Regions from separate parts of the Peribacillus sp. YIM B13481 genome, predicted to be linked through region 3. Evidence: riboswitches for the same ligand, from Rfam matches in the RefSeq annotation. Region 3 holds a riboswitch; each other region holds the start of a gene.
What was found. A riboswitch is a leader RNA that binds a small molecule or an ion and turns the genes downstream of it on or off. The one in region 3 is predicted to bind cyclic di-AMP.
Positions count from the first base shown of each region.

Region 1: another riboswitch for cyclic di-AMP. It lies ahead of ACFX4X_RS18025 (APC family permease); the one in region 3 lies ahead of ACFX4X_RS20615 (cation:dicarboxylate symporter family transporter).
Region 2: another riboswitch for cyclic di-AMP. It lies ahead of ACFX4X_RS24145 (APC family permease); the one in region 3 lies ahead of ACFX4X_RS20615 (cation:dicarboxylate symporter family transporter).
Region 4: another riboswitch for cyclic di-AMP. It lies ahead of ACFX4X_RS04645 (hypothetical protein); the one in region 3 lies ahead of ACFX4X_RS20615 (cation:dicarboxylate symporter family transporter).

Region 1 covers NZ_JBHZPE010000035.1:34,290-42,229, forward strand. Annotated here, with positions in the region: gene galU (UTP--glucose-1-phosphate uridylyltransferase GalU) at 607-1,467, opposite strand; gene ACFX4X_RS18010 (DUF6044 family protein) at 1,641-3,311, shown strand; gene ACFX4X_RS18015 (glycosyltransferase family 2 protein) at 3,327-4,349, shown strand; gene ACFX4X_RS18020 (GtrA family protein) at 4,309-4,764, shown strand; cyclic di-AMP (ydaO/yuaA leader) riboswitch at 5,175-5,318, shown strand; gene ACFX4X_RS18025 (APC family permease) at 5,455-7,281, shown strand; gene ACFX4X_RS18030 (hypothetical protein) at 7,527-7,841, shown strand; gene ACFX4X_RS18035 (hypothetical protein) at 7,893-7,940, shown strand, end outside.
Region 2 covers NZ_JBHZPE010000083.1:3,041-10,980, forward strand. Annotated here, with positions in the region: gene ACFX4X_RS24115 (DJ-1/PfpI family protein) at 1-375, opposite strand, end outside; gene ACFX4X_RS24120 (TetR/AcrR family transcriptional regulator) at 552-1,148, opposite strand; gene ACFX4X_RS24125 (DUF192 domain-containing protein) at 1,500-1,838, shown strand; gene ACFX4X_RS24130 (YhgE/Pip family protein) at 2,435-4,645, opposite strand; gene ACFX4X_RS24135 (hypothetical protein) at 4,999-5,280, shown strand; gene ACFX4X_RS24140 (bacitracin ABC transporter ATP-binding protein) at 5,752-5,874, opposite strand; cyclic di-AMP (ydaO/yuaA leader) riboswitch at 6,022-6,166, shown strand; gene ACFX4X_RS24145 (APC family permease) at 6,324-7,940, shown strand, end outside.
Region 3 covers NZ_JBHZPE010000048.1:7,102-15,041, reverse strand. Annotated here, with positions in the region: gene ACFX4X_RS20635 (UDP-N-acetylmuramoyl-tripeptide--D-alanyl-D-alanine ligase) at 28-1,410, opposite strand; gene ACFX4X_RS20630 (D-alanine--D-alanine ligase) at 1,575-2,657, opposite strand; gene ACFX4X_RS20625 (hypothetical protein) at 2,764-2,976, opposite strand; gene ACFX4X_RS20620 (hypothetical protein) at 3,271-4,053, opposite strand; gene ACFX4X_RS20615 (cation:dicarboxylate symporter family transporter) at 4,424-5,683, opposite strand; cyclic di-AMP (ydaO/yuaA leader) riboswitch at 5,856-6,005, opposite strand; gene ACFX4X_RS20610 (efflux RND transporter periplasmic adaptor subunit) at 6,207-7,469, opposite strand; gene ACFX4X_RS20605 (hypothetical protein) at 7,484-7,940, opposite strand, start outside.
Region 4 covers NZ_JBHZPE010000004.1:97,358-105,297, reverse strand. Annotated here, with positions in the region: gene ACFX4X_RS04675 (TetR/AcrR family transcriptional regulator) at 1-399, shown strand, start outside; gene ACFX4X_RS04670 (fumarylacetoacetate hydrolase family protein) at 1,080-1,703, shown strand; gene ACFX4X_RS04665 (NAD(P)H-dependent oxidoreductase) at 2,225-2,809, shown strand; gene ACFX4X_RS04660 (peptidoglycan-binding domain-containing protein) at 3,243-3,728, opposite strand; partial or broken gene ACFX4X_RS04655 (amino acid permease) at 3,919-4,242, shown strand; gene ACFX4X_RS04650 (Na-translocating system protein MpsC family protein) at 4,322-4,678, opposite strand; cyclic di-AMP (ydaO/yuaA leader) riboswitch at 4,921-5,062, shown strand; gene ACFX4X_RS04645 (hypothetical protein) at 5,454-5,822, shown strand; gene ACFX4X_RS04640 (potassium-transporting ATPase subunit F) at 6,014-6,088, shown strand; gene kdpA (potassium-transporting ATPase subunit KdpA) at 6,114-7,787, shown strand; gene kdpB (potassium-transporting ATPase subunit KdpB) at 7,809-7,940, shown strand, end outside.

The DNA.
Region 1 (7,940 bases), on a different contig from region 3:
TAAATTTCTTATGATACGGCTATATATAGGAAAAGAAGGGGAGTCAGCCTGCATTTAGCCATAAAAAAAACTCTGGATAAAAACCGCCAGAGTTTTTTTGAGACTAGATTCAGAAGATGTGGGGTAATTTCCCGGTAGAGGAAACTCCTTGTTGTGGATAAGGAGGATTCAATTTCTTTCTTGATCGTCCCCATGCTGGAAACGATCATTTTTTTCATTAATGGGTCCACCAAATAGGTCATTGATTTCCTTAACTACACTATCTAAAAATTCATCGGTTATTATCGGATTATTTTTTTTATGCATGTGATTCTCTGCAATCCTTTCTGGATCTCATATGTTTGATATACCTTATCAACATAACCTCACTAACAATAAATTATTCTTTTTCTGTTCAAAATTTTCACTTTGATTTGCCATTAATAAACAGTTTCATATTCATAGATCTTAAGCTTTTGGTACGGGAACATGTTATTGGGGTCATATTAAAATGTATCTGGAGCTGACTAAACTCAAAAAATCTTTCCATTGAATCAAAAATGCAAGAAGTTATGAAAATGACCCAATCACATCTTGGTAATTGGGCATAGGCTTTTATGAACCTTATTAAGGAAACAACAGTCTTAAATAAGATATTAGCTGATCGCGAAGTTCAGGTCGTTTCAAGGCGAAATCTATTGAAGCTTGAAGAAAGCCGAATTTATCCCCGACGTCATATCGATTTCCCTCGATGATGTACGAATATATTGGTTCCTTTTCCAGCAAAAGGTCTAAAGCTTCGGTAAGCTGGATTTCCCCCTTACAATCGGGCTGTACGGTTTCAAGGGTTTCAAAAATGGCAGGTGATAAAATATATCGGCCAATAATAGCCTGTGTTGATGGAGCCTCCTCAACTTTTGGCTTTTCCACTAAGTTTCGTACCAGAAATAAATCCTCATATTGTTCTTGGAAATTTACAATCCCATACTTTGAGACAGCGGCAGGTGACACTTCCTTACACCCGATAATGCTCGCTCGAACCTTGTTATACCGTTCCATTAGCTGTTTCAAGGCTGGGACACGACTATCCACGATATCATCACCTAATAGGACGGCAAAAGGTTCGTCTCCGATAAAAGTTTTGGCACATAGAACTGCATGCCCCAGACCTAATGGTTCCTTTTGTCTTACATAGTGAATATCCACCATATTGGAAATGTTCTCCACGATTGTAAGCAGATCATTTTGTCCTTTCTTTTGTAGTAGCATTTCAAGCTCTATGGATTTATCGAAATGATCTTCAATGGCACGTTTGTTTTTCCCCGTAACGATGATAATATCTGTAATCCCTGATTGTACCGCTTCCTCGATAATATATTGAATGGTCGGCTTATCGACAATCGGCAGCATTTCCTTTGGTTGAGCTTTTGTAGCAGGTAAAAATCGTGTTCCTAAACCGGCTGCTGGAATTACGGCTTTCTTTATCATAGCCTAGCCCCTTTTTAAGGTTCTTTTATTCCGCTTTTTGTTCTACCCTTCATTTTATGTAGTCATTGGTTGACCTATATCAAAAAAAGGTGAAAATAAATCCCTGAAAAAGAATAGATTTACCATTGAAGTAAATATTATGGATATATGAATTTCGTCAAGAGGTGTATATTTTGCCAATTGAAAATCAAGAGCGAAAACAAATCCTTTTTGCTTTACTCGTCATAATTTTATATCTCTCTCCTCTACTCATCCTTGGAGAAAATGCACATATTCGTGTACATGATAATTTGGATTCCAACCTTGCCTGGTATAAAGTGCTTTCAGAAAGCGGTGAGTTATTTGGTTCAATAAACGCCAAAATTCCACAGATTATGAATGGGCTGCCCCGAAATGCGTTTGGCAGTGAATTCAGTATTATCGTGTGGCTTCATGCCCTTTTTCCGACAATGGTTGCATATGCAATAAGCCAGGCATTAACAAGATTTATTGCTTTCTTTGGTATGTATATCCTATTAAAAAAACATTTCATTACAGGGCGCCAATCGGGATGGATTAGGGTTGGAACATCCTTAGCCTTTGCCCTTACTCCATTTTGGCCATCGGGAATGCTCAGCACGCTTGGGATGCCGCTAGCCCTTTGGGCTTTTTTGAATATCCGCAACAAGGACCACTCGTGGAAGAATTATTTGGTCCTTACACTTTTACCTCTATATTCAAGCATCGTACTTGGCTTTTTCTTTTTCCTGGTTGCAATGGGCCTTCTTTGGATAACGGATGTGATTAGGAGAAAAGGTTGGAATTTAAGGTTTTTTCTTTCAATCGTTTATATGACCTTCATTTTTGGTCTTGTGGAGTATCGTTTGATTGCTTCTTTCATTTTTGATTCGGAGCCAAACAGCAGGGATGAATATTTTCACGCAAGGCTACCGCTCGAGTGGGTCATTAAGCTTACTTTCAAAAATTTCGTTCTTGGACATACGCATGTCATGACTGTACATGCGCTTATCATCCTGCCGATTACAGCTTTTGCCCTTTATATTATTTTGATCAAAAAACTGTGGAGACAGGAAAGGGTTTTTGTTTTTTTGTTCGGTTTGAATTTTATGCTCTCCGCATGGTATGCATTTTGGTTTTATAAAGGCTGGCTTCCTTTAACAGAAAGGTTCCATACCTTGGATACTTTTAATTTTGCCAGATTTCACTTTTTAAGGCCGATGGTGATTTACTTGGGGTTTGCCCTCGCCATAAAAATCATCTGGGAACACAGTGAATTTGCTAAGAAAACCCTTTTAATCTTCATTGCCGTTCAAATCATGGTTTTAATGGGTTTCAATGAAGAAATCACTAACAATAAAAAACCATCTTTTAAAGAGTTCTATGCAGAAAGCCTTTTTCAGGATATAGAAGAGCATATTGGCCTCCCACAGGAAGAATATCGGGTTGCAAGCATCGGTCTACATCCTGCTATCGCCCAATTTAATGGGTTTTACACGCTCGATAGCTATAACAATTTCTATCCGCTTACATACAAACATCAATTTCGTCAAATAATTGAAAACGAATTGGCAAAGAATAAAAACATCAGAATCTACTTTGATGAATGGGGAGGACGTTGTTACCTATTTGCCGATGAGCTTGGTAAGCATTATATGTTCAAAAAAGGCTCGAAGAAAGAGTTGGATAATTTGGAGATTAATGTAGATGCGTTTAAAGGATTAGGCGGCAAGTATATATTTTCTGCCGTACCAATCAACAACGCGAAGGAAAACGGGTTGGAACTGGATAGGATTTTCACAAAGAAAGGGACCGTTTGGAAAATTCATTTATACAGAGTCATTTGAAAAGGGGGGGATATTGTGAATTCACCGATAGTGACGATTGTTGTACCTTGTTATAACGAAGAAAGTGTTTTGCAGGATACCATTTCCCAGCTTTGTGGATTGGTGAGGGGTTTAGTCGAAGAAAATGTTGTGTCTGGTCAAAGTAAAATTCTATTGGTTGATGATGGAAGTAAAGATCAAACATGGAAGATCATATATAAGGAAACGATTAACAATGAATATGTTCGTGGACTAAAGCTTTCACGGAATGCAGGCCACCAAAATGCACTCCTTGCCGGATTGTTTACAGCCAAGGAAGCCTCGGATTGTGTGATTTCAATTGATGCAGATTTACAAGATGATATTCAAGTCATCCCTGAATTCATTCGGAAATTCACTGAAGGATGTGAAATTGTATATGGCGTCCGCCAAAAAAGGGACCTTGATTCATTTTTTAAACGAACATCTGCAACTGGCTTTTATAAAATGATGAACAAAATGGGGGTCAACCTTGTCTATAATCATGCAGATTTCCGGCTAATGAGCAAAAGGGCGATCGTGGAGTTGGAACGATTTGAAGAAACGAATCTTTTTTTACGGGGAATCGTCCCGCTTATTGGGTTTAAGACGGACTCTGTTTATTATGACCGCAAAGAAAGATTGGCAGGGGAAACGAAATATCCATTTAAGAAGATGGTTGCTTTTGCTCTTGATGGCATTACTTCCTTTTCAGTAACACCGATCCGGCTTGTATTATGGCTAGGATGTCTTTCCTTTTTCATTAGCTTACTTTTTGGGTCATACTTTTTATGGTTAAAGTTTTTTGGGCAGACCGAAACTGGTTGGACCTCATTAATTACCTCCATCTGGTTGATCGGCGGACTCCAGTTGATTGCTGTCGGCTTGATTGGGGAATATATCGGTAAAATCTATAATGAATCCAAACGCCGGCCTAAATATATTGTGGATCTGGATTTATTTAATCCGCTCGATTTAAATAAACGGGAGCAACTAGATAATGAACGGACAAGTATTGAAAAACTATCTAAAACACACTAACTCCTTTATCCGCTTTTTATTGGTTGGAATGGTCAATACAGGGGTTGGACTTTCCATCATGCTTTTTCTCATGAATGTTCTTGAATTATCTTACTGGATCTCTACCTTTTTCGGCAATGGTATGGGAGCAGTAACGAGTTTTCTGTTGAACAGGACTTTTACTTTTAGAAGCGATATAGATTGGCGGAGAGGGGTTGCCCGTTTCTTTTGCGTCATCCTGATTTGTTATTCCGCGGCTTATTCTTTAGGACAAGCCATTGCAGGATCCTTGGAAGCATCCGTTCATTTTTCCATTCAGCAAAATGTGGCTGTACTTATCGGAACAATCTTTTATACAGTACTGAACTATATTGGCCAGAAATACTTTGTCTTTAAAAAAAGCAATTTGGGAACAATTCAAGAAGGAAGGAACTGATTAGAATCAAAGAATGCCCCTTTGGATGGAAATCAAAGTGGATTTCAAGAAGCGAATTTTTGATTTTCAGCGTGGAGTTTATATATTGCAAACCTATCCAAGCGGGGGCAGATCCTTTTAATAAGAAAGGTGAACCGTTAATAAATTAGAGATTTAAACAGTTTCGTAATTCGGTAATTTTCCCTTTTAAGGACCCACCGTTTTTGTTCTTTCATTTCTTAAAAATTGATTGGGAAGTTTCTCTTTTTTAACAAGTTATTCACCTTTTTCCTACCTTCGAATCATGCACTTGGATGACTTATGTTATATACGTCAGAACAAAGCCTCACTTAAAATAAATTATTATTTTACTGTGCAAAATTTTCATTTACTTTTCCATTTCACGGGAGTATGATAATCAACAGTTTCGTATTTCTAAATCGCTTAAACCTTATGGTACGGGGGGTCCGGTATGGGATTATTTTAACAATCCAAGGGGTGAATCCTTTCAAGGTAGGGCTACTCTTAGGTCCGAATCCGACAGCTAACCTCGTAAGCGTTATATGAGAGGGAAGGTGGAGCTTGTTAGACAAAAAAGTGGATGTCTACAGGTCTATTTAGTTATGACTTGTGGGCATTTTTCCATTTTTTTTGTTTTTTCTATAGCTGGGTAACATAAACTTATAACTTAAAAATGGTGGTGAATTCTTGATGTTATCTTCTATAAAGAGGTTTTTGATCGGGAGACCTTTAAAATCAAATGCACTAGGTGATCAAAAGCTTAACAAAACCAAGGCTTTGGCGATATTATCTTCTGATGCTTTGTCTTCGGTTGCTTATGGACCGGAGCAAATATTAATCGTTCTGATCACGGTCGGTGCTGCGGCATTCTGGTATTCCATACCCATCGCCATCGGAGTATTGTTACTGTTGGCTGCATTGATCTTGTCCTATAGACAAATCATTTTTGCTTATCCTCATGGCGGGGGAGCCTATGTGGTTTCAAAAAACAATTTAGGTATCAATCCAGGGTTGATAGCTGGAGGATCCTTATTGGTCGATTATATTTTAACTGTAGCTGTAAGTGTTTCTGCAGGTACGGATGCTATCACGTCCGCCTTTCCCGGCCTTCATGCATATAATGTAGGCATAGCCATCGTTTTTGTATTTCTGCTTACCATCCTTAATCTAAGAGGGGTTACGGAGTCGGCCTCTGTTTTGGCCTATCCGGTGTATCTATTCGTTTTAGCATTGTTCATCTTGATTGGTGTAGGAATTTACAAAATCCTGACAGGAGGAGTCTCACCGGAATTACACGCGCCAATCGGGACTCCAGTAGCGGGCATCAGTTTATTCATACTGCTAAGAGCATTTGCATCAGGAAGTTCCGCATTGACAGGAGTCGAAGCGATTTCCAATGCGATTCCGAACTTTAAAGACCCAGCTCCGAATAATGCTGCAAAAACTTTAATAGCTATGGGTTCCTTACTGGCTGTATTATTTACGGGAATCGTATTCTTAGCCTACTATTTAAGCATTGTTCCTAGCGCAGAGGTAACGGTCGTCTCGCAGATTGCTGAAGAGATCTTTGGTCGGAATTTCATGTATTTCTTCATTCAAGGTACGACTGCATTGATCTTGATTCTTGCTGCCAATACTGGCTATTCCGCTTTCCCCTTGCTTGCGGTGAATCTTGCAAAAGATAAATTCATACCAAGGGCGTTTACGATTAGAGGGGACCGATTAGGATATTCCAATGGAATTATCATACTAGGACTTGCATCCATCATCTTAATAGTCGCATTTGGGGGACATACAGAAAATCTTATTCCACTTTATGCGGTAGGGGTATTTATTCCATTTACGTTTTCCCAGACCGGGATGATTGTCAAATGGATACGCGAAAAGCCAAAAGGCTGGATCATGAAATTAACCATTAATTCAATTGGTGCCACTATTAGTTTTATCGTCACGATGATATTCTTTTTAACCAAATTTACTCAGGTTTGGCCTGTTTTGATTTTTTTACCTATCATCATTTTAATTTTTCATCGAATTAGGAAGCATTATGAAGCAGTCGGAGACCAGCTAAGGATTACAACTTGTGAGCCCATCTTGCCAATAGAAGGGAATATCATTATTGTGCCTGTGGCCGGTATAACTCATGTGGTTGAGAACTCTTTAAATTATGCTAAATCTCTATCAGCACATCAGGTCATTGCCGTTTATGTTGCTTTTGAAAGAGAAGATGAAAAGAAATTTGAAGAAAAGTGGAAAAAGTGGCAGCCAGATGTTAGACTCGTCACACTAAACTCTTATTACAGGAGTATCATACAGCCATTAACTAAATTCGTGGATACAGTTGAACATAAAGCGAGTGAATCCAACTATAAAGTTACGGTAATAATCCCGCAATTTATTCCGAAGAAAGGCTGGCACAATATTCTTCATAACCAATCAAGTTTACTGATTAAGGCCTACTTGCTTTATAGAAGAAATGTAGTTGTTGCGACAGTTCCCTATCATTTGAAGAAGTAAGTTCCATCATCTAAGAAAAGAAGCAAACCTACATATGGTTTGCTTTTTTATTGGGCTCTGTTCGTATATTATTTATAATCTCATAATTAAAAAGACAGCACTACGGCTGTCTTTTTTCAAACTAACGCCCCCGATATAATAAGATCATTCATTAATAACTCATTAAATTCACAATAACTATTATTGCTCAGTAAGGTGCAAGGATACTTCATCTTTCATAACATATAGGCTACTGGATTTTGCATTTGCTAACTAGAGTATTTCACCATAATCATATTGGTGTTAGCCTGGGTAAATGCATGGTCATGATGTTAAGCATAACGGCAAGTTTAATGCTGCCATTCCTGTTGCCCGGCAAGCTGCGGTTTTACCGTTCTGGCCATCTCAATATGTGCAGTGGCAGCATCAATAGCGGAAGGCCATTCGGTTTAACAGCGGTTATGGAGTCTCTATCAACAACACTGATAGGAGCCATGCTTGGGGTCATGCTGGCTCTTGATTCACAAACTTTCATGATCATTTCGATGAATCTGAATACCTTCCCAGTATATTCTTTGTGACTTTTTATATAAAGAGAGAGGATGTAAAAGAAACAAAAAGTGGGAGGGGATTTGCTCCTTTTCTTTCTGACTCTCTTGTTCTCCCTCATCTTTATCGGA
Region 2 (7,940 bases), on a different contig from region 3:
AGAACCCCAATGGCTGGTTGCCTTCACACCATTTAGCAAACCTGCGGCACTCAAAATCAGAGAGCCGTTACACACTGATGTGGTCCACTTCGTTGTCTCATGTATTTGCCGAATCCAATTTAATGTGTCTTCGTCATTCATGTTAGACTTATAGTTAGGAGGACAACAACCAGGTACGACAAGAATATCAGCTGATGTAACTTCAGAAAAACTCAAATCGGCATGCAAATGCCCCATTTTAGAATCCAGCTTGATTAAACCCCTATCTTTGGCGACAAACTTCACTTCGATACCCTTTACGGCAGCAAATACCTCGTATGGACCAATTGCATCTAGGGCTGTGATCCCATTGTAAAGCATGATTGCGACTTTCATGATGAACACTCCTTTAAACATAGTATTTTGGCTAAATTTCAGGATTGGACCGAACCGGACCGGACCGGACCGGACCGTCCGGTTTATTATACATGCTCATTTAACTTTTTTCATAAATTAATTAGTAATTTTAGTGAACAAAAAAGCTAAAGAACCAAGAGGTATTAGGATTACCCCTAGTTCTTTTCTGAGTAGTGCTGTAAAAGTATACTTATTTGCCCAATGCTATGAAGCATATGTTCATTATTTAAAGACAAGCGACTTGCCATAACGGCGCCTTCTATTGTGGAAAACAAAAAGGATGCTAAAGAATAAGAATCTACATCTTGAAGAAATTCTTTTGAACGAATTCCCTCATCAATGATAGATTGTATGATAATTAAAGTATGATTATGGGCTTCGTCAGCTTTATCATGAAGTTCTGGAAATCCAAAATCAGTTTCTATGGCCGTATTAAGTAGAGGACATCCGCCATCAACAGGTGGATTATTAACAGCATCTTTATAAATATGACACATTGCTATTAATTTATCTGTTGCTGTAACTTTAGATTTTGTAGCTTCAAAAAAATGATTCCAGATAATGCTTACAGAATATTCGAATGAAGCAATAGCAATTTCGTTCTTATTTTCAAATCGTCTATATATTGCTCCTTTTGGTAATCTTGTTGCTTTCATAATATCTTGTATAGAAGTTTGACTGTAGCCTTTTTTATTAAATAAGGCTAAGGAAGTTTGAATAATAAGTTCGCGTGTTTTATCTACCTTATTCATTTATTTTCTCCTTTGTATGTGAATGTAACATTTATTATATCTAAAAATGCAACCTCTGCCTAATAGTCTCTATGGGGGCTAGGTATGGCTAAAACTGTGTATAAAGTTTTAAATTGAATCAAGAAGGAGATTATTCCGTGGATTGGTTTATCAACTTTTTGTGTGAAGTGAAAAGGAGCTTGCCTAGTTATTTTTTTCTTCTTTTTTGCGTTTTATCTCCAACTTTCTTTCTTTTTATTATTAGGGGAAAAGACGTTTTTTCGAAAAAAGGAAATTTCAATCTCATGAACTTCTTTTAAAAAGACAGCAATTTTCTTTCCTGCTTATAATAATAATCGAAGGTGAGTGAACATGAAAAATAGTATAAAAACAAAAATGATAAAAATACTCAGTGGTAACAGGGAAACTAGATTACCCGTTCAAGTTGCAGATACTCAAAGAAAAAGAGAAAAGGGCTTAATGTTTGTTGGAAAATTACCCGAAAATGAGGGGATGTTATTTGTGTATTCGGAAAAAATATATGGTGGCTTTTGGATGAAAAACACATTCATTCCTTCATCTATTGCTTTTATTGATTCAGATGGGGAAATTCTAAAAATACTTGATATGGAGCCTTGTAAAGAGGATAAATGTTGTCCTACCTATGATCCAGAACTTTCTTATCATTATGCAATTGAGGTGAATCTTTGATGGTTTGAAAAGAATCAAATCAAAGAAGGGGATTATGTAAAGTTTGATTGAATTGATCTCACCTCACCACTAGTTCTTAGAGGTGAGGTGATTTTTCAATGGATATTTATGTTAATATTACTGAAAAAATTGTGAAGAAATGTACTTAAACTAACAGGTGCTTTAGTTCATTAACAGGGGTTGCTGCGGCAGCCTTTTTGTATGAAAACATATTCGTGAAAGGCCATACTAAAATAAGTCCACCATATTCTAATTTAGCTAAAGGCAGGTTAGTTCAACAGTGCTGTTTGATCTTTGTTCAACAATAGGGCCCTTTAATTGAATAAGGGTCACAGAAATGATCAATCAAACTTTTATATAAAAGAACGATTCAATTGAATATATTAAGAGCGTGTTTTGAACATTCTTTTTTTTTCAAAACACGCTCTTTCTTTTTGTTCGTGTATCAAGATTATTAGTATCAATTTGATCAAACATTATTCTAAAGCAACTGAGTCATTAGTAAAATATGAAAAAAGTAATAGTATCAGTATGTCCAAGATTTAGAGATTAATTGCAATTGTCTTGAAGTTTTTGCACCAGAACCAAAGATTTGCTTAAGCGGCAGAGATGCTTTTTTTATGTCTTAATTGAAGAACAAAAAATAAGTAAGTACCAGCATTCAAGACAAATCCAAACACGGCTAACATTAGCGCATAGCTCCATACATCATGTAGATCATTTCCAATCGAGATAAGATCCCGAAATCCTTTTATAGCATACGTCATTGGAAGGAATGCATGTATGTGTTGATAAAATGGAGGTGCTAACGCTATAGGGAATGTACCTGAGCTACCGCCAATTTGCAATAAGAGTAGAATGAATCCAATAATCTGTCCTATTTTTCCAAAAATGGTGCAGAGCATTTGCGCCAAAGATAGGAAAGTAAGACTCGTCAAAATTGTAAATAGATATAAGCCCCATGCATTTTTAACTTCTAGACCCATCCCCTGGATAAGTATAGTAACTGCTAGAATGGATTGAATCAAACTAACCACAATAACAACACTGTGCTTACTGAGGAACCAAGAAGCCCCGGATGTTGGTTCTAACGGTGTTTCTTTAAGTTGATAACTAGAAGAGAAAATTAATGCACTAGCCATCAAACCAATAGACAAAATATAAGGAATTAAGCCAGCTCCATATTCATTTACCTCACTGATTTTGTGTGGTTCCAACTTTATTGGATTAGACAACATGTCGTAATTTTTATCATTCATTTTCAATTCATTCGCTTTTGTAGCACCAGATTGTAACGAAGAATGTAATTGACCTGTTCCGTCAGATAGATGGGAAGATCCCTTATATATTGATGCGGAACCATCTGCAAGTTTTTGAGAGTCTTCACTAAACTGATTGGCACTAGAGTTAAGTTTTTCAATCCCTTTTGCAAATTGATTGCTTGCATTGTCCATTTTTAATATACTGTCGGAAACAGCGCGAGTTCCATCTGTTAATTTGTTAGCACCACTATGTGCTTCGGCTAACATTTTGTTAAATGTCCCTAGATTTGAACTAAGGGTATGTTGCCCTTCAGCCAATTTATTAGCGCCTTCATACATCGATAGTTGTCCTTTTGCAAACAGATCAAGTTGACTCTGCACTTGCTGTGAATTTTGTGAAACGGTTAACATCGTAGACTCGAATTCCGTAATTTCTTGTTTTAAATCATCTGCAGTGGAAAGAGACATGAAAGTATCCAAATTCAAAAGCAACTGTTGTTTTTCTTCCTCAGAAAGACTTTTGCTTTTAAGGATAATCCTTTTTTGTTCTTTAACTAGTTGGTTCTGCCCTTGAAGGATTTGTTGTAAGGAGTTCAGTTGACTAATCATTTCAGGCTGTCTTTCATATATATCCCCCAACGCGATTAATAGTGGGTCAACTTTGTCTTGAATTTCAATTGTACCTTGGTGTGCCTGCTGTAGGTTTCTTTTAAGATCATTAGCTCCTTGTTCTAATTGTTTAGAACCTTTGGCGAGATTTTCACCAGTTTTGTTAAGGACACCCAAGCCATTTTCTAAATTATCCATACCACTATTAAGTGTTTGAACCCCGTTAGACAATTGACCAATTTCCGTTTGAAATTGTTGAGTTCCATTGCGTAAACTTTGTGTACCATCTTTAAATAAGACGGTACCAGCAGCTAAACTCTGCAAATGGTCTTGTAGTGTTTTGGAGGAATTTGTAATTTTGTTGGCAGCCTGGTCTATTTTATTCGCTCCTTCAGCTGCTTTTTGTAAATGCTCGCCTACTTCATTTAAACTATTAAATAATGTGACTGCATATTGTTTTGTGATAGAATTTGATATTTTCTCATTGATTTTACTAATTCCAGAGGTTGCTATCTTTGATGCAGTATAGTTTTTCCCCGGATTTGTGTAATATCTCAGGCCCATTTTACTAGGATGTTTATCTAACAAGGTAGCTCCATTTTTAGAGAAATCATTTGGAATTTCGACTACCATGTAAAAATCTTCATTTTTTAATCCTTTAAACGCTTCTTTACTATTGGTAAATTTCCATTTAAACGAGTGATTCTGTTTCAAATCATGAACCAAATCTTTTCCTAACTGTAAATTCTGCCCAGAAAATTTTGATCCCAGATCTTCATTTACTACTGCAATTGGAAGATCTCCAGTTTTAGAATAAGGATTTCTAAAAGCGGATAGAAAAATGCTGCTATAGAGCAACGGTACAAAAAGAATGACTATCAATGTTAACCCAGTTTTGCGATGGCTGAAAATATTTTTCCACTCGCCTCTTATCATATTCAATTATATTATCCCCCATTGTTTCTAGTACTAAATATATTTTGTAGGACCCTAATTTCATAGCTAATTTTACTATAAGATGTCCTTGGGTGTTAGACTTCATTTTTCCATTTTTAATAATTTTTTTAATTCGCCCAATTCACCGTCTGGAAACGATTAGCCCACGTTTACATGTTCCGGAAGCTGCTCATTATGTATATGATTTTACCGTGAACTTAAATTCAAGGGTGATGAAATCCTGCGATTCAGCGAGTATTGGTGAGAAAGTCGTATAAACTGAGGGAGTTGAAGAAGGATTTTGTTTTTACGTTAAACTGTATACAGTTTAACGGTTTTAGGAGGTGAAAATGATGAAACGTGCGATAGGAATTTTTCTTACTCTTTCATCTTTACTAACATACTTAATAGTAGACATGCTTTATGACCCTGTTAAGAATACAATAACAACAACAGATATGAATTCAGGAGTTACAACAGTAACAGTACATTATCAATATCCTTTGATGTTTTGGGTAATTTGTGTCATTTTAATAATTACTTTTATTCTTGGGATTTACTTTATTCTAGCAAAGGAAAAGCAATATGAGGAATGTCCACTCTGTGATACTCCAGAATATACTAGAAATAAGTGAATCGAACTCCCATGAAAATTAAAAAAGCACAAAATCCAGAAAAAACCACAATAAAATAGACCCAGTAAAAACGCTTTTAAAAAAAAGGCTGAGCCTTATGAGTGATCTGATTGAGTTTGGTAAATCGTTAAACAAAAACCTCCAATTATAGCAAATTAAGTAGAGGCTAGCGCGACGACCAAAAAAGGATTAATCTCCCATGAGTGCTACCCATAAAGGGCGCGACAGTCGGTGGTACACCGTGGTCATCGGAGTCAGACTAACGGATGGGCTCAAAGGTACCATAGTTCAAAGACCTTCTTCGCCAGCCATTAAAACATTATCGACATAGAGACCAATTTTCATTCTCTGTGGTGAAGCGCTGATTTTTGCGCTTCATGAATGGCTAACGGGGCAGTTTAATGAAAAAGTGAGGACATACACAATGGTATGAGTTCAATATCTAAAGGTACTTTCTTGTGGACTTATATTCTAATCATTGTTTATGGGTTCTGCAATTTGTTCTTTTGTGGGACCTCCATATTGCTGGTTAATGTCTTTAGCTAACTCATCTAAAAATTCATCAGATAAAAAGGGACTATTATCTTTGAACATGTAAATCCTCCTTTCGTGTTAGAAATCAAAAATACTAAAGCATGAACTAATATGTACTACTAACATTTCCGTTATCCTCGGTTTTAATCTTTTACATAAAATTCATTTACATTCTCTGAACACAGGAGTATTATAATCACAGTTCAAATTTCTAAATCGCTGAAACCATTAGGTACGGGGGAACCATTTTTGTGGGTTGTTACTTAACCCAAGGGGTGAATCCTTTCAAGGTAGGGCTACTCAAAGGTCCGAATCCGACAGCTAACCTCGTAAGCGTTAAATGAGAAGGAAGGTGGAACTTGTGACACACGAAAAGTGATGTGCCTACAGGTCTATTAAATATGACTTGTAGGCACTTTTTTATGCATGTAAAATTATTTCTTTTTTGAGTAATTACTATTGATAAGGGTAAAAATTAACCAATAGATATATTAGGCGGTGCGTGATTAATGATTCCATTCATAAAAAGGCTTTTAATTGGACGACCTTTGAAATCCAATGAATTAGGAGAACAGAAACTTAACAAAACGAAAGCATTAGCAATCCTTTCTTCTGATGCTCTATCATCAGTGGCATATGGTCCTGAACAAATTTTGATAGTATTGATTACGTTAGGTGCAGCAGCATTTTGGTATTCAATTCCTATCGCAGTTGGTGTATTAATTCTTTTAACAGCTCTCATATTGTCTTATAGGCAAATCATCTTTGCTTATCCTCATGGCGGTGGAGCGTATGTGGTTTCAAAGAGCAATTTAGGTGTAAATTCAGGCTTAATAGCTGGAGGATCCCTATTGGTAGACTACATACTAACTGTTGCTGTAAGTGTGTCTGCTGGGACCGATGCTTTAACATCTGCCTTTCCCACTTTACATAACTATAATGTGGTAATTGCCATTGTATTTGTAATTCTTATTACAATTTTGAATTTAAGAGGAGTAACGGAGTCTGCTTCAATTTTAGCCTACCCCGTTTACTTATTCGTTTTTGCGTTGTTTATATTAATTGGTGTGGGTATTTATAATATTCTAACTGGAGGAGTTTCTCCTGAATTACACACCCCAATAGGTACACCTGTGGCGGGAATCAGTTTGTTTATTCTTTTAAGGGCGTTTGCTTCAGGAAGTTCGGCTTTAACAGGGGTTGAAGCCATATCGAATGCTATTCCTAACTTTAAAGACCCAGCTCCAAATAATGCGGCTAAAACATTAATGGCAATGGGAACCTTGCTTGCCATACTGTTTTCAGGAATCGTATTTTTAGCCTATTATTATGGCATTTCTCCAAGTGGAGAGGTAACCGTTGTTTCCCAAATTGCCGAAGAAACTTTCGGACGGAATTTCATGTACTTCTTTATTCAAGGAACTACAGCATTGATATTAATCCTTGCTGCGAACACTGGTTATTCGGCTTTCCCGTTGTTGGCAGTGAATCTTGCAAAGGATAAGTTTATTCCAAGGATGTTTCTAGTTAGAGGGGACCGATTAGGATATTCAAATGGCATCATCATCCTTGGTATTGCTTCAATACTTTTAATTGTTGCTTTTCAGGCAGAAACAGAGCATCTAATCCCACTTTATGCAGTTGGAGTTTTTATTCCATTTACATTGTCCCAAACAGGAATGATGGCTAAATGGATTCGTGAGAAGCCTCAGGGGTGGCTTCCAAAACTAATAGTTAATACGATTGGTGCTGTTATTAGTTTCACGGTCACAATGATGTTCTTTTTAACAAAATTCTCACAGGTTTGGTCAATCCTAATTTTTCTACCTATCATTGTCCTTCTCTTCCATCGAATTAAAAAGCATTATGAAGCTGTTGGAGACCAACTTAGGCTTACAACTTGTGAACCATCTGTGACCATTGACGGTAATGTTATGATAGTGCCTGTTGCTGGCATGACTCATGTTGTAGAGAATACCTTAAATTATGCTAAATCTCTTTCTCCTGAACAAATTATTGCTGTGTATGTTGCATTTGAAAGAGAAGACGAGAAGAAGTTTGAAGAACAATGGAAGAAATGGCAACCTGATGTAAGACTGGTGACACTGCACTCTCATTACAGAAGT
Region 3 (7,940 bases):
AAAAGAAACGGCCTTTTCTATTCTTTTTTATTTTTGTAAGGCTTGAACGACTTCCTCAAGCTTCATGCCCCTAGAAGCTTTAACGAGAATGATGTCATTTACCTGTGTAGACGACTTAAGTTCCTCTATAAGTTTCTGCTTATCTTGAAAAGGACGGACATTCTCTGATGAAAAAGCCTTGCTCGCTCCCTTCGCAATAAACTCTGCTAAAGGACCATACGTGAAGATCTTATCGATCCGCTCATTAGAAATCAATTCACCAATTTTCAGATGAAAGTCTTTTTCCTGTGGCCCTAACTCCAACATGTCTCCCAGTACAAGGATCTTTTTCTCGAAACCAGATAATCCCTCAATCAACTCTACAGCTGCCTTTACTGAAGTTGGACTGGCATTATATGCATCATTGATGATTTTCTGCCCTTTTGCCCCCTGGACCAATTCCATCCTCATATTAGTTAACTGAATGGTAGACAGACCTTTATGGATCGCTGCAACATCTACATGGAATTCTTTAGCAACCAAAATGGCTGCCAATGCATTAAGAACATTATGATGACCTAAAACCGGTATCTCATAATTGATATCCTTTTCATCACATGCAATGGTAAACGTTGTACTGTCTGCCCCTTGGTTAATGGTCTGTGGAAACAAATCATTTTGTTCCGTACGTCCAAAAGAAATTACGTTTAAATCCGGAAAATCTTTTTTGATCCGATTGCGAAGCAATGGCTCATCACCATGATATATCAGCGTTCCATCTTTCGCCAAACCTTCGACAATTTCCAACTTCGCATTCGCAATTTCCTCGCGTGATCCTAAATCCAATAAGTGTGATTCACCGATATTGGTAATGATCGCTACATCAGGCTTTGCCATTTTGGATAAAAACTCAATTTCGCCACGGCTGCTCATTCCCATTTCCAAAACAGCCGCTTCAGTATCCTCTTCCATCGAAAGCACCGTTAGTGGTAAACCTAGATGATTATTGAAGTTTCCATTGGTTTTATGAACTTTATAGGTAGTTGCCAGCAGCGCAGCCGTCATATCTTTCGTAGTCGTTTTACCGTTGCTGCCTGTAATCCCGACCACTTTTATATCCAACTGCTTTCGGTAAGCACGTGCTAATTGCTGAAGTGCTTTTTCGGTATTTTCAACAATGATTAACGGTAAATCATTGGGAGGATTCGGAACATCCCTTTGCCAAAAAGAAGCCGCCGCTCCTTGTGCTAAAGCTTGCTTGACATATTGATGACCGTCAACCTGCCCACCCTTAAGCGGAATGAACAAACACCCTTCCTTAACCGTTCTTGAATCGATGGTAACCCCATTTATTCCTTTGGACTGGAATGAAGTGATATCATTCAATCCATCTGCCATTTCATGTACTTGTTTCAACGTTCTCTTTATCATTTTGTTCCTCCTACATTCATCGAACCGTTAATCGCTCTCTCCCTCTTCTTCCATTAACCAAACGAAGCAGAAACCAGTGTAAATCGAACCGGCTCCTGCTGATTGTAATCCATCAGATCAATTTTTGAAGAATTGTGAAGTTCACTGATACATTACCTGCATGATCAAACTGTATATTTGATTTGTTGTTTTTCTTGATGACGTTCCAAGGCAAGTTTCACGAGTTTTTCAATTAACGCTGGATAGTCGACACCTGTGTGCTTCCACAATAATGGAAACATACTGAAAGGAGTGAACCCGGGCATTGTATTCACTTCATTAATATAGATTTGGCCCTCTTCCGTTAAGAAGAAATCAGCTCGAACCAATCCAGAGCAATCCAATGACTTAAAGGCCGTAATGGCCATTTCAGATAAAGCTGCGTACTCGCTTTCCTTTATCTCCGCTGGGATGACCATCGCTGAATTACCGTCAACATATTTTGCTGAATAATCATAGAAGGAGAAATCTTTCTTAGGGATGATTTCTCCTGCCACTGAACATGATGGGTCATCATTGCCAAGAATGCCAAACTCAAGTTCACGGGCTACGACCCCTTCTTCAATGATGATCTTCCGATCGAATTGAAAAGCTTCCGCAACCGCTTTTTCCAATTCATCAGCATCATTACATTTGCTGATACCGACACTCGAGCCTAAATTAGCTGGTTTGACAAAACAAGGGTACCCCAATTCATCAGCTACCTTTTCAATGGCACTTTCAGTATTTTTTTCCCATTCAGAACGAATGAACCAAGTGTATTTAACTTGAGGAAGCCCCGCTTGGGCAAAGATGTTTTTCATGATAACCTTATCCATTCCAGCTGATGAAGCTAAAACGCCATTGCCTACATAAGGGAGATTCAATAATTCCAGCATCCCTTGTACTGTCCCGTCTTCTCCATTTGGTCCGTGAAGCAATGGGAAAATTACGTCATACCCTGTTGATTCACTATTTTCATCAGTTGAATGTGCCTGCAAGGCAAGAGGCGAGTTCAATTTGTCCGACGAAAAAGTCAAAGCCTCCACACTCTCGGCAGGCCCTGTTAACATCGGTCCATTAATCCATGAACCCTCTTTTGTTATGTAAATCGGATATATATCAAACTTTGCTAAATCGAGAGCCTTAATCACCGCTAAAGCCGTCTGCATAGAAACCTCATGCTCCGCAGATTTTCCACCATAAAGCAAACCAAGTTTAGTTTTCATGAGTTATTACCCTCCAATATTCTTTTAACCATGTTCATTGTATCATTTTACACTAAAACGGGAAAAGCGAAACTTCCATCATTGGTTCTTTTCCAATGATGGTTAGTTAAGCCATTCGGGCATTTACAGGCTGTTTTTTACACATATTTTTAAATTGCATTTTCATTTGATACCCTTCGACCGTCATTTTCATCGATACCTTACAGCCTGTTAATGCGGGGAAAAGCGAAACTTCCATCATTGGTTCTTTTCCATTAATTACCAACAGCGGAACACAGGTTAGATTCGCCACATCCTGTGGCAACACCTGTGCTTGCATATCCTATGCGTCGCATTCGGGCTTTACAGGCTGTTTTTTACACATATTTTTAAATTGCACTTTCATTTGATACCCTTCGACCGTCATTTCCATCGATACCTTACAGCCTGTTAATGCGGGGAAAAGCGAAACTTCCATCATTGGTGCCTTTCCAATAAGGAATATAGGCCAAAGCCACAACTCCCTGTCTCCTGTGCGGCGTCCTCCCTTATCTTTTATGCAATAGATAGTAAGTCTTACACCTAAAAAAACAAAGATATCAAATAATCCAACCCACGCATCCGGAAATTGGGATCAGAATAATGATTCATTTTTTATAACACTTTCCCATACTTTTTCTTTTCGATTAAAGGTGATAAAAACATCCGGCTCCTTAATATTTCTATCCGAAAAGTCATCATGCATCTCATCCATGTTTAAATAATCCCCTACCACCCATGCCGGTATCTCAATCTTCGTTCTTGAGTACTTGACATGCCGAAAGGAAAAAATGAGCCCCTCTGCCATAATATGAGCCAATGAAGAAATGATTTCTGCAGGAATGGCCGTCAGCTCTCTTTTCTTTCTGATTCCAAGCCACGTCCTCTCCACTTTTAACGGCTCCAGCTTTAGCGGAATCAGACTCCCTAACATCATATAATATGTAGAAAGTGAACGAAAATAAATTTTGTTGAACCAGCCATCATCCTGGGCAAGGTACACAAATTGATTATTCAATTTACGGAAAAATGGAGGATCCAGATGGGTTTTTGCATGCCCTAAATATAAAAGTTCAGCTAATTCCCTTCCATCCAATTCATCCAGCCCTTCCTCTTCTTCAAAATCAATCCAACAGAAATCTCCATATGCCCGGACATTTTCTTTAACGAGCTTTGCAATATCCTCAGATGAAGCGCTATCGAGCAGGACATTCAAATTGTATTCCCCACCATCGAATTGATGTTTCAATAATAAGATGGAATCCAAGGTATATGGCAGCGAATAGACAAATTCGCGAAAATTGAGTCCATTAAAAAGGACAAACCGTTCGGAAGCCTGCATATGCATATATAAGATATCATTGTTATCATTCTTCATAACCTGGTCCCCTCCGAGCTCTCAATCAATAATGTTATTTTATCAAACTTTTGGGTTTTCAAGTAAGTTATATAACCCAGAATATTATTCATCATCTGCATCGTATGAATAATGTGAATACCTGAACTCTATAATCACCTACGGTTAAGGAACGAACTCGATAATTTTAAATATCCATAATAGTGAAAAATAAAGAGTTGGAGGAATTGACGACGGGTAAAATTGAATAAGGTTTTATCATTAATTCTTTTCATGAGGAAGCTTCCCTTTAAAAAACTTTTCGTTTGCACCTTCTGGCACGTCAAATATAAAGGATACGCTTTTCAAACACAAAAAATCCAGAGTGACATATCACTCTGGATTTTTTGTATTAAGAAACTTGTTCTAATTCTTTATCGGAAGGAGGGTTGAATTGACCTTCCCATTTAGAGATGACGATTGCTGCAAGTGAATTCCCGATAACGTTTACTACTGTACGTCCCATATCAAGAATACGGTCGATACCGGCAATAAATGCTAAACCTTCAATAGGAATACCCACTGTTCCTAATGTCGCTAAAAGAACTACGAAGGATACACCTGGTACACCCGCAATACCCTTAGACGTGATCATTAACACTAACATTAGCGTAATTTGCTCATAAGCACTTAAATCGATTCCGTACATTTGAGCGATGAAGATAGCTGCCAACGCTTGGTATAATGTTGAACCATCAAGGTTAAAAGAGTATCCAGTTGGAATAACAAATGTAGCTATATGTTTCGGACATCCCGCTTTTTCCATTTTTTCCATAAGTTTCGGAAGAACCGCTTCTGAACTTGCTGTAGAGAACGCAAGTACCAATTCTTCTTTTAGAAGTTTAATCAATGTAAAGATATTGAATCCTACAAATTTTGCAATAAGACCCAGAACGACAATTACAAAGAAAATCATTGTTCCGTATACAGAAAGCGCTAACTTACCTAACGGAATTAAAGATTCCAAACCGAACTTGGAGATGGTCACACCGATTAGTGCAAATACCCCAATAGGAGCAAATTTCATGACCATATTAGTTAGGTAGAACATTCCTTCTGCTGTACCTTGGAAGAAACGGAATACTGGTTTACCTTTTTCACCGATAGCCGCAATACTAATTCCAAACAATACGGAGAAGAAAATGATCGCTAACATATCGCCTTGTACCATAGCTTGTACTGGATTGGATGGTACAATGTGAACAAGTGTATCTACAAACGATTCATGCTGCTTAGTTTCTGCTGTATCAACATAAGTGGAGATATCAGTTTTTTCCAGATGATTCATATTTACGCCAACACCAGGCTGGAGGATATTCGCGGAAATTAAACCAACAGCAATCGCAATCATAGTTACCACCACAAAGTATGATATTGATTTAGCTCCTAGTTTACCTACTGCTTTTAAATCACCTACACCCGCAACTGCAACGATAAGACTTGATACAATGATTGGCACAACAATCATTTTAATCATTCGTAGGAAAATGTCTCCGAATGGCTGTAAAAAGTTTTGGGCCGTCTCATTACCATAAAAAATGGCACCAACGATAATCCCTAGAATTAAACCAATGAAAATTTGGCTAGCTAAACTTAACTTGAATTTCTTCATATACTTTCCTCACCTTCCATAAAGTCTTTGATGCAAAAACGTTTTGTCTCGGTAAGGGAAACAAGATACTAATAGAAAGAAAGTAATTTTTCTTTTTTTGAAAAACTCTGTCTTTACGCCGAAAAAAAAGACACTTCATGTGTCGATTTCATATTGGCGTGAATATTCACACATGTTCCCTTAAAGACGCTGACGAGGTTAGCTGTCGGGTTAGGAATTGGAAACACAATTTGCCCTTTCATTTCTGAATTCACCCCTAGTGGATTAAAATCCACAAAAATGGTTCCCCCGTTCTTGGAATAAGATTAAGCGAGTTAACTTATAATAAAATATTATACTAAAAAGGTTAATCTGTAAATGTTTATTCTCATCCATTTTAGAAAAAGTCTTTAAATATATCTGAATATTCTGCATTCTAGATGATTGCACCCAGTATTACACTTCCCGATTTTTAGTCATTTAAGCTATATGGATATATAAATAATAACTAATTTGACATCCCCTTTCTTTATGAAAGAAGCAGTTATTTTTCCAAAATGCCAAGTAACAGATACCTTACTTTTTCCCTAGAGGTGAATTTTTTATAAGTTGCAGTTTTCACTTTTTCAAATTGAATTGGGGTAATAAAATAAGAATGGTTCTTCGCTACCCTATTCGGTTCTAGCAGGATGACATCACCTACTGACGGTCCCTTTATTAGTTCCTGCTTACCTTCTGCTTTAAGCCCTTTTGAAATGTAGTGTTTATCCACATACCCTTTTTTAGTCAATTTGTAGACATGCGGCTTTTTTTGGTAATGCACTGCCTCGATGGGAATGGCGGGTACACCAGCTTTCTCATTGGTTATTACAGCAAGGTTGACTTTGGATCCCACCAACAAAGATTCGGTTTCTTCACCCTCCGGTTCGATTAAAGCCTGAAATGGAAATTTGTTATCCCTTTTTAGTGACGGCTCTTCTGCTGGATAGGAATGGATACGGCCTATCGTTCCTTTCAATGACTTTTTTAAATCAGAGGAACTTGCTTTTATAGTCATGCCCACTTTAGCTTTTTTCATCTCCTCTTCAGAGAAATTACCTTCAATTGCCATATTTGTTGAAACGATGGATATAATGGGGTTTTTCAGGTTTTTATTGATATTTTTAACTACACCATCAGCTTCACTCGTCGTTACAATCGCGCTAGCCTGCTCCTCAATTGAACTTAATTTAGCATCAAGCATTTTCACTTTTTCATTCAAACTGTTTTTTTCGAGTTCTTGCTTGTACATTTCTTGCTCAATGTTGCTTTTAATAAGATCTGAAGAGCTTGTTGTTATATTAATATCCAAGTTATTTTTCACCGATTCATCAATGACCGCTTTATCAGGATCACGGGTCAGGGCCCCTTGAGAAGCCCTTAACTTCCTAATATATTCGTCAATCCCTACAATTTCTCCCTCAGCAGCAGTTTTCTCCGCTTCCAAATTCGCTTTAAGTGCATCAAGTTCGGTTGTCGTATACTCAAACAACGAGGAGCCAGCCGCTACAGCATCCCCCTCTTTTACAAGGAATTTCTTAAAATCATTTTTCTTGGTTTCAAAATAGATATCGTACTCTTCTACAGGTTTAATTACCCCATTTGTTTGAATAGTATCCGTAATTGTATCTTTTTTTACCATTGACCAGTTTTCCACGAAAACAGTTCGTTCCGCTTTGCTTCCTTTTTTTTCAATAAGGTATATGTTGACGGTTATTAACACAATCGACGCAATAGAGACCGCTGTTATTTTCCATTTCCCACTCATTCTTTTCACCCGCCTTATACAAATACGCCCACTTGGATGTATGCTAAAAAGGCTTTAACAAACCACGTGGCCAGATAGAATAGAACAATCATTACAAGGACCAAATAATTATTTCGTTGTGAAAACTCCTTTAAATAGAAATATTGCAGGGCAATAATAAGAAATTGAAAAATGGTGATTTCGCTGAAAAAGTGAATAAAGTAATCACTTCTGAGAAAATACTGACCGATGACTCCCAATGAAAAAAGATTGGAATCATTGCCTATATCCATTAATACGAATAGAGGAATCAGTAATGCTTTTTCCAATAATTGCAACCCGAAAATGATCATTTGAACGATAACTAATTTTATGTATGGGATATCGGTAACGATCCAAAAGAAAAGGGCTGCTAAAAATATGTAAATGGATGGGTAGATAAGGCTTGCTATTATGTTGCCGCTCAATATCAGAAACTTTCCTGCTTCAAAT
Region 4 (7,940 bases), on a different contig from region 3:
GATGATATGATTGAAGATATTCAGCCCGCTGTGAACAGTCAGCCTGTGAACGAGGGTGCTGCCGACGATACGGATTTTGTAATGCTGGTGCGGATGCTTGATCATATTGCTAAACATGCTAAATTTTATAAAGTGATATTAGGTTCGAAGAGGGTACCTATCTTTACTGAACGCTTGTTAAATATGCTAACTGAAATAATAACTGCAAGGTTAGAGGTTTTGGGAAATGATTCTTTCTTTTATAAAGCAGGAATTCAAAAGGATATAGCTATTTGGCACGGATCTTCAGCATTGATAGGCACTATAGTTTCTTGGCTGCGAAACGACATGCCGTATACACCGCATTTTCTCGCAAAACAGCACTTCTTGCTCTACCATTTTCAAGATAAAAATTCTTAATTCGTTATAATTAGAATTCCTGGTATTTGTGGGCGATAAGAAAAGTCGTTCTTTTTAACGAAACAAGGTATGTAAAACAAATAATTTTTGGAAGATCTTCTTTACTGAATTTTTTCCAATATCGTGAGTTGGGTTATGATTTCCTGGATGCCTTCTTATTTGGTAAGTAAAGGGTTAGACTTGTTGTCAGTAAGTGCCTTGATGTCCATTCCATATCTCGCTTCCTTTCTTATGTTTAATGTGAACGGCTGGATTTTAGATAAATATATGACAGGAAGAGAAAATACCTGGAGCAGGATCCATATCATCTGACTCGAACTGCAACAATGTGGCAGGGAATGCATTGGCTACATGTTGAACAAGAGGAATAACAAGCTCTTAAGACTTTGAGCAGGCTTCCCCCTATGGGGAGTCTGCTTCATTTTATATATATGCATGGCTTCTACTCAGAAGCCATGGCCTTTACTTCTTGAAAAAATATAAATCCTAACATCGTCGAACATACTTGATAAAACGAATTATGTTATTCAATTTGGTCTTCTTTAATAGTTAGGACGGTTGTATAAAAAGTCAGAAAAATATAAAATATATTTAAGATTATTAGAGTATGTTCCTGTTACTATCGAATCATTACATTTTTTAGCATGAAATTACATTTAAAGAAAAGAGTGAGTTTAGTAATGAAAGACATTAAAAATATCTATTGTGTAGGTCGAAACTACGCTTTACATGCAAAAGAATTAAATAATGAAATCCCAACTTCCCCTTTTTTATTTTCAAAACCAACTCATTCACTTGCAGAAGCAAATGGCCAGTTAATTACGTTGCCAAGTAATCAGGGTTCCATTCACTATGAAACAGAACTTGTCATACATATCGCAAAGCAGTTCCAAACAGGAATGAAAGTAGATGAAATAGTTGATGCTATGGCCATTGGGTTGGATTTAACACTTAGAGATGTTCAAGCACAGTTAAAGCAAAAACAGCATCCTTGGCTTTTGGCTAAAGGATTTAAAAATTCAGCGGTTGTTAGTGATTTTATTCCATTTCAGGGTGTCGAAGCATGTGAACAATTAGATTTTTCTCTTTTAAAAAATGGAGAGCGTGTACAAGTCGGAAATATTAAAGACTTACTTTTTGATTTGCAAACGATAATCGAGTTTACAGCAGAGCATTTTGGGCTTGGAAAAGGAGATATTATTTTTACCGGAACTCCAAGTGGCGTCGGTCCTCTTTCAGATCAAGACAAGCTTTCACTAAACTGGGGTGGAAATGAAATTGGATCCTGTTCAGTCACACTATAACCATAAAGAAGAGCAGTCATTTTTGACTGTTTTTTTATTAAGTCCCCAGATGTCATTGCAACTAAATGGCAGGATAGAGTAGCTAATAAAGAGGTAATATCAGTACTCGGAAAATTAAATAAGGGAGCAAATGATGTAGAAAACCATTGGCTTTGTTGATAATAAGTCTAATATAGTAGTGAGGAATATAATTCACGTGATGGTATTCTAGTTCTAACGTCATTGGTCTGTTGTAATTATGTTTCCTGTATACAAAAATATCTGAAACAGTTTCTTCTGAATAGTCCATAAATCCTCTTTTTTTCATAAAGGCTCCCAGGCCTTTTATATTCCACGAACTCAATTTCCTTTGTTTGGATTGATAATAAAAACCATAATTAATGCATATCATTCTCAATGGTACTATTTTTGTGACTATGTTATAAGAAAATGACTACTTTTAAAAAAATGTCTAACACTATAATATTAGGTAAAGTTTAATAATCTAATGAAAATTATTGAATACTTGGAGGATATTTAAAATGAAGCACCTAGTTGTTTATGCACATCCAAACCCTGAAAGCTTAAATCACTCTATTTTGGAAACAGCAGTTCATGCATTAAAGAAAAATGGTCACGAAGTTGTTGTCCGTGATTTATATGCACTTGATTTTCAACCTGTACTGACACCAGAAGATACAGCAGCTATGAAAGCAGGAAATACTCCAAATGATATTAAAACGGAACAAGAATTTATTACGGATGCAGATGTTATAACATTTATTTACCCTATATGGTGGACTGGTCTTCCAGCAATTCTTAAAGGGTATGTAGACCGAGTATTTGCATTTGGGTTTGCTTATTCTGCTGGAGAAGAAGGTGTAATTAAGTTATTAAAAGGTAAAAAGGGTTTTATTATCAATACACATGGAGCGCCTAACGAGGTTTACGATAAGGTGGGTATGACAGCAGGCTTGAAAGTTACCTCCGACATTGGGATATTCGATTTCACTGGAATAGAACCTGTGGAACATTTACTATTCGGAAGTATTGGTTACCTTGATGAAGACTCATATAAAGGTATGTTAAAGAAAGTTGAAGATACAATTAATTCCCATTTCTCATGATCATATACAAATGTTGAAAAAAAGCCTGCTCACTACTGGGGAGTCTTGAAAGGTTTTGAACCACAGGTGCTTTATTAAAAGAAATTGCAGAGGCAGCTTTCTTTCTTTACAACAAAAGGGAAGCCCCCTCTTCAGAATGAGAAGAAGGGGCTTCCCTTTTGTGAAAAATTGCTTCATTAACCTTATGATCTCTTGTCTTAAGTAAAGGTTAATCTTATTTCCTTCAAATTAGGTTGGAGGAAAGCGCATAGTTCTGAATGAATAGAGCCGATGATTCTTTCGTAGGAATCATCGGCTTTTTACAATTAACCTGAAACTAATAGAAAGGAGAATTTTAAAAGAATTATCCCTCTCTCCTTCATTGACATCGCTTAGAAGCGGAGGACCTATCTTTTAGCCTCATTTAACTAATAAGGGCCTCCTACCTGAGTTTTTAATTCGCATACAGGCGATATTGGTCACTTAATGTATCTCCATTACCGTAAATATAGGCTTTTGAGCCTGATGTATAAGAAGAATCGTCGTACTTCCATTTGATTCTGAGACCCATGTACCCGCCTGCTCCATAGGTGTTCTCGCCATTCTTTTTAATATATTGCGAGAAACTGGTCCACGTCTTGGGGCCAACCACACCATCCACTATCAGATGGTTTTCTTTTTGATATTTCTTTACACCCGCTTCGGTTTTCGGCCCAAAAATCCCATCAACGTCAACCACTGCTGAATCAGTATAAAAACCCATGACATTGAGGATATACTGCATATTTTTGACTTCCACCCCATGAGTGTCCTTCCGCAAAATCGAGTTTTTATCCCAGCTTTGCGGGTGGTGAAATCCTCCGGCAGATGCTGAAGCAGTGGAAAAAGATATCCCCAGGACTATTGCTAATACTATCAAACAGGTAAGTAATTTCTTCAAAGCGCCATCTCCCTCTTTTTTATTTTCAATACACCTTACTAGTTCCCCTCAGATTTTATATTCCCCTTCCGACAAATGTCCTGTTTATTTTGAAACTGCTAAACAAACATAGTCACCAGTAGGACCACAAAATTGGATAAGTTGTACGAACAATAGAGAAAATCCTTAAAGCTTTAAAAGAAGATGCTAGCTCTTAATCATTGTGTTCAAAGGAGAAACAGATCATCTGATACCTTTTTACGCTGTTGGAGTATTTATCCCTTTTCCCTTATCCCAAACAGGAATGATGCTTAAATGGGTTAGAGAAAAACCTAAAGGTTGGATTCCAAAACTAATTATTAATTCAATTGGCGGGTTAATTAACTTTATCATCACAATGATGTTCTTTTTTTACTAAATTCCACAGGTTTTGTAGGTATTGGTATTTCTACCTATCATTATTTTAACCTTTCATCGAATTAGAAAGCACTATGAAGCTGTTGGCGATCTGTTGCGACTTACAACATGCGAGCCTTCTAACCTAAAATATATATATAAATTTTATAAAAATGATAATTCATGTAACTTAAACAGTATTATTTGATGGTTTCTAATTACCTCTCTAAATCTTTATCCAGTATAAAAACTTCAATTCTTTCACCTGTTTTAGTGCTAATATCACTATGGGAAGAAAGAACTTTACATCCAGTATGATCTTCAACTATTTTTTCGTAATCCTTAGTGTACATTTCACGAAGAAGCGAGCGCATTTTTTTTACAAGTTTTTTGCCGGAATTGTGACTGACAAGATGCTTTTCTTCCACAGTCAGGACCCCTTTAAAACGAGTAATCAACATGTCATTAATTATATATGTTTTTGCTTCCTGTGGTCCTCTGCCTATCAGATCACGCTGGAACTTAATAAATGCTGCACTTATTTCTGCTTCAAGTTTCTTTTTTGGATTTAACATAATGCCTCCATTTTATCTCGGGAATTTATGGGATTTATCATAATGCCCAACCTTAGTTATTGTCAATGTAAGTTTACAAACCTATAAAAAAATGTAATCACTAGAATTATTAAGTAAAGTTAGCTTTTGATGACTTATTCGGACTAAAATGACTTTATTTGGTCGATTTTGAATTAATATCGTGATTTTATGAGGTTTACAAACATTTAATGATGAGCGTAGAATAATCCACATAAATAACAATTTGATATCGGCCAAATCTCAAGAAATTGAGAACGGAGGACCCACTATTTTTGGGGTTAATTCTGCATTTGCAGAAGGGATGAGATACTCTTTCGCCATCCTACCCGTCAGCTAACTTCGTCGGCTAAAGCGAAGGAGGTCATAAGACCACCTTAATTCAGGAGGCTTTTTTTGTTATGTTTGTAGCAAGATAGCAACCTGTCATTTCCGTAGGTCTTTTTATTATGCCTATAAACGAAAAGGTGTCTTGGAAGACAGATCGCACAGAGAGCTGTAAAGCTTGCTGGGTGATAAGTAGACCAATGAGTACTTTTTCTCCAATTTTATATGTTTGCTTTGCAATTAATCCAATAACCGATGCGTGAATCGTATTTATTAACGCGGGGATATGGATAGCTACTGCATGGCTGCATACATGGGGAAAGAGTAAGCATTGGTCTATTTTTTTATGTTATCAACTGGCAGGCTTCTCTTCCCCAGAAAGAATGCAGATTGAAAATTAATAAGAGAAAGTACTAATGGGGTGGATTGTATGGGAAAAGTGCTGCTTGTTGGAAAAGGAAAATTATTTATATCTGTAAAGGAAAGTATAGGGGCCACCCACACGGATACAAGTAATGTAGAAACTGTAGACTATGATGAAGAATGGTTTAAGCCTACAAGAAACCTGAAGGAATGTGATGGAAAAATGGTTCATAAATCAGAGCAGGATAACTGTGTTTATCTATTCCCTAATTCTCTGTTTGATGGAATTAATCTTGTGAAAATATTTTCAGAGTTCAAATCTTATAGGTTTTTTGTTGTCACTCATGATCATCAATATTCTAGTCTATATAAAAAATGGGAGCTGATTTTGTCATCTTCAGTAAACCAGAATGTTACAGCTATAACTGGCTGCTAACAAGTGGAACCTAGTTTCTTTAAGAAACTCAAAGGGGGTGAGTACATTTTAGTTTGAAATTTTTATAGTTTGGAAGGAGAGACGTCAATGGATCTTATATCAGTTTCACTTACAGCTTTTTCATTCTTAACATTTTTTGGATTTATCCATTTTTGTAACAAAGTTATAGAAGAAAAAGGAGAGTAGAAACGATGTTTTTATTATTTATTGTTGGAGCACTTTCGTTGTATTTAATTCATGCTTTAATTTACCCGGAAAAATATTAATAGCTACAAAACGGAGGAAATGCAAATGGATTTTTTACAAATCGGTCTGGTATTGGCACTCGTCATTATCCTGGCAATACCACTGGCGAAATATTTAGCTAATGTTTATTCCCTTGAAACAACAAAACAAGATCGGATGTTTGGATGGTTAGAAAGGGGCATTTATAAATTATCTGGTATTAATACCGGTGATATGAACTGGAAGCAATATGTAAAGGCACTACTATTGAGTAATTTAGTCATGTTTATTATTTCGTACATGATCATTCGATTTCAAGGAATTTTACCGGGTAACCCAAGTAAGATAGACAACATGGATCCATTATTGGCATTCAATACTGCTGTAAGCTTCCTTACCAATACCAATTTACAGCACTACAGCGGGGAATCGGGACTTTCTTATTTATCGCAAATGGTCGTCATCATATTTTTGATGTTCACGACACCAGCTACCGGTCTTTCGTTATGTATGGCTTTTTTCAGAGGCCTGACCGGGCAGTTCAGTATGGGGAATTTTTATGTGGATTTAATTCGTTCCATCACCCGGGTACTACTGCCGTTATCTATCTTAATCGGTCTTGTCCTAGTATCTCAAGGGGTTCCGCAAACCCTTGATCCTACGGCCATTGCAACTACATTGGAAGGTGCGAAGCAGAATATTGCACGTGGGCCAGTAGCTGCGTTAGAGTCTATTAAACATTTAGGGACAAATGGCGGTGGATTTTTTGGTGTCAACTCGGCACATCCCTTTGAGAATCCTAATGGTTTCACCAATATATTAGAGATTTTATCAATGTTTCTGATACCTGTTGCCCTTCCATTAACGTTTGGATATATGGCAAAAAACAAGAAATTAGGTTGGATTCTTTTTTTAGCAATGGGATTAATGTTCCTTGTGTTCTTAGGTGTTACGTATTTCAGCGAACAAAATGGAAATCCAGCATTAGAGAGAATAGGGATTTCTCAAGAGAATGGAAGTATGGAAGGGAAGGAGGTGCGGTTTGGAATCGCACAGAGTGCCCTTTTTACAGCCGTTACGACAGCAGCTACTACAGGTACAGTCAATAATATGCATGATACGCTTACTCCACTTGGAGGATTAGTGCCATTGGCAGAAATGATGTTGAACTGTGTGTTTGGCGGTGATGGAGTAGGGACGGTCAATATTCTTATGTACGCAATAATGGCTGTATTCATTGCCGGGTTGATGGTTGGACGAACGCCGGAGTTTTTAGGTAAGAAAATTGAAGGTAGGGAAATGAAACTAATAGCGATTGCCATCCTTTTACATCCATTAATCATCTTAGTTCCGTCGGCCATAGCTTTAGCTACACAAATGGGCACTTCGGCTATTTCTAATCCGGGTTTTCATGGAATTTCGCAGGTTGTTTATGAGTTTACCTCTTCAGCAGCTAATAATGGCTCCGGATTTGAAGGTTTAGGGGATAACACTCCATTTTGGAATCTATCCACCGGCTTAGTCATGCTGTTTGGCCGTTACTTTTCTATGATTGCACTAATCGCTGTCGCAGGTTCATTACTTACAAAGAAACGAGTTCCCGAGACGATTGGAACGTTTAAGACAGATAATAGCACTTTCCTGGTCATTCTCTTAGCAACGGTATTAGTTATTGGCGCTTTGACGTTCTTCCCAGTAATTGCACTCGGACCAGTAGCAGAATGGCTCACAATTAGATAATGAAGAAAAGGAGTATTCTCAATGAGTACAACGCGTAAAGGGACTCTCAATAAGGAAATTGTCTGGCAAGCTATAAAAGATGCCTTTAAAAAATTAGATCCAAGAATAATGGCTCGAAATCCTGTCATGTTTGTAGTTGAAATAGGATTTGTA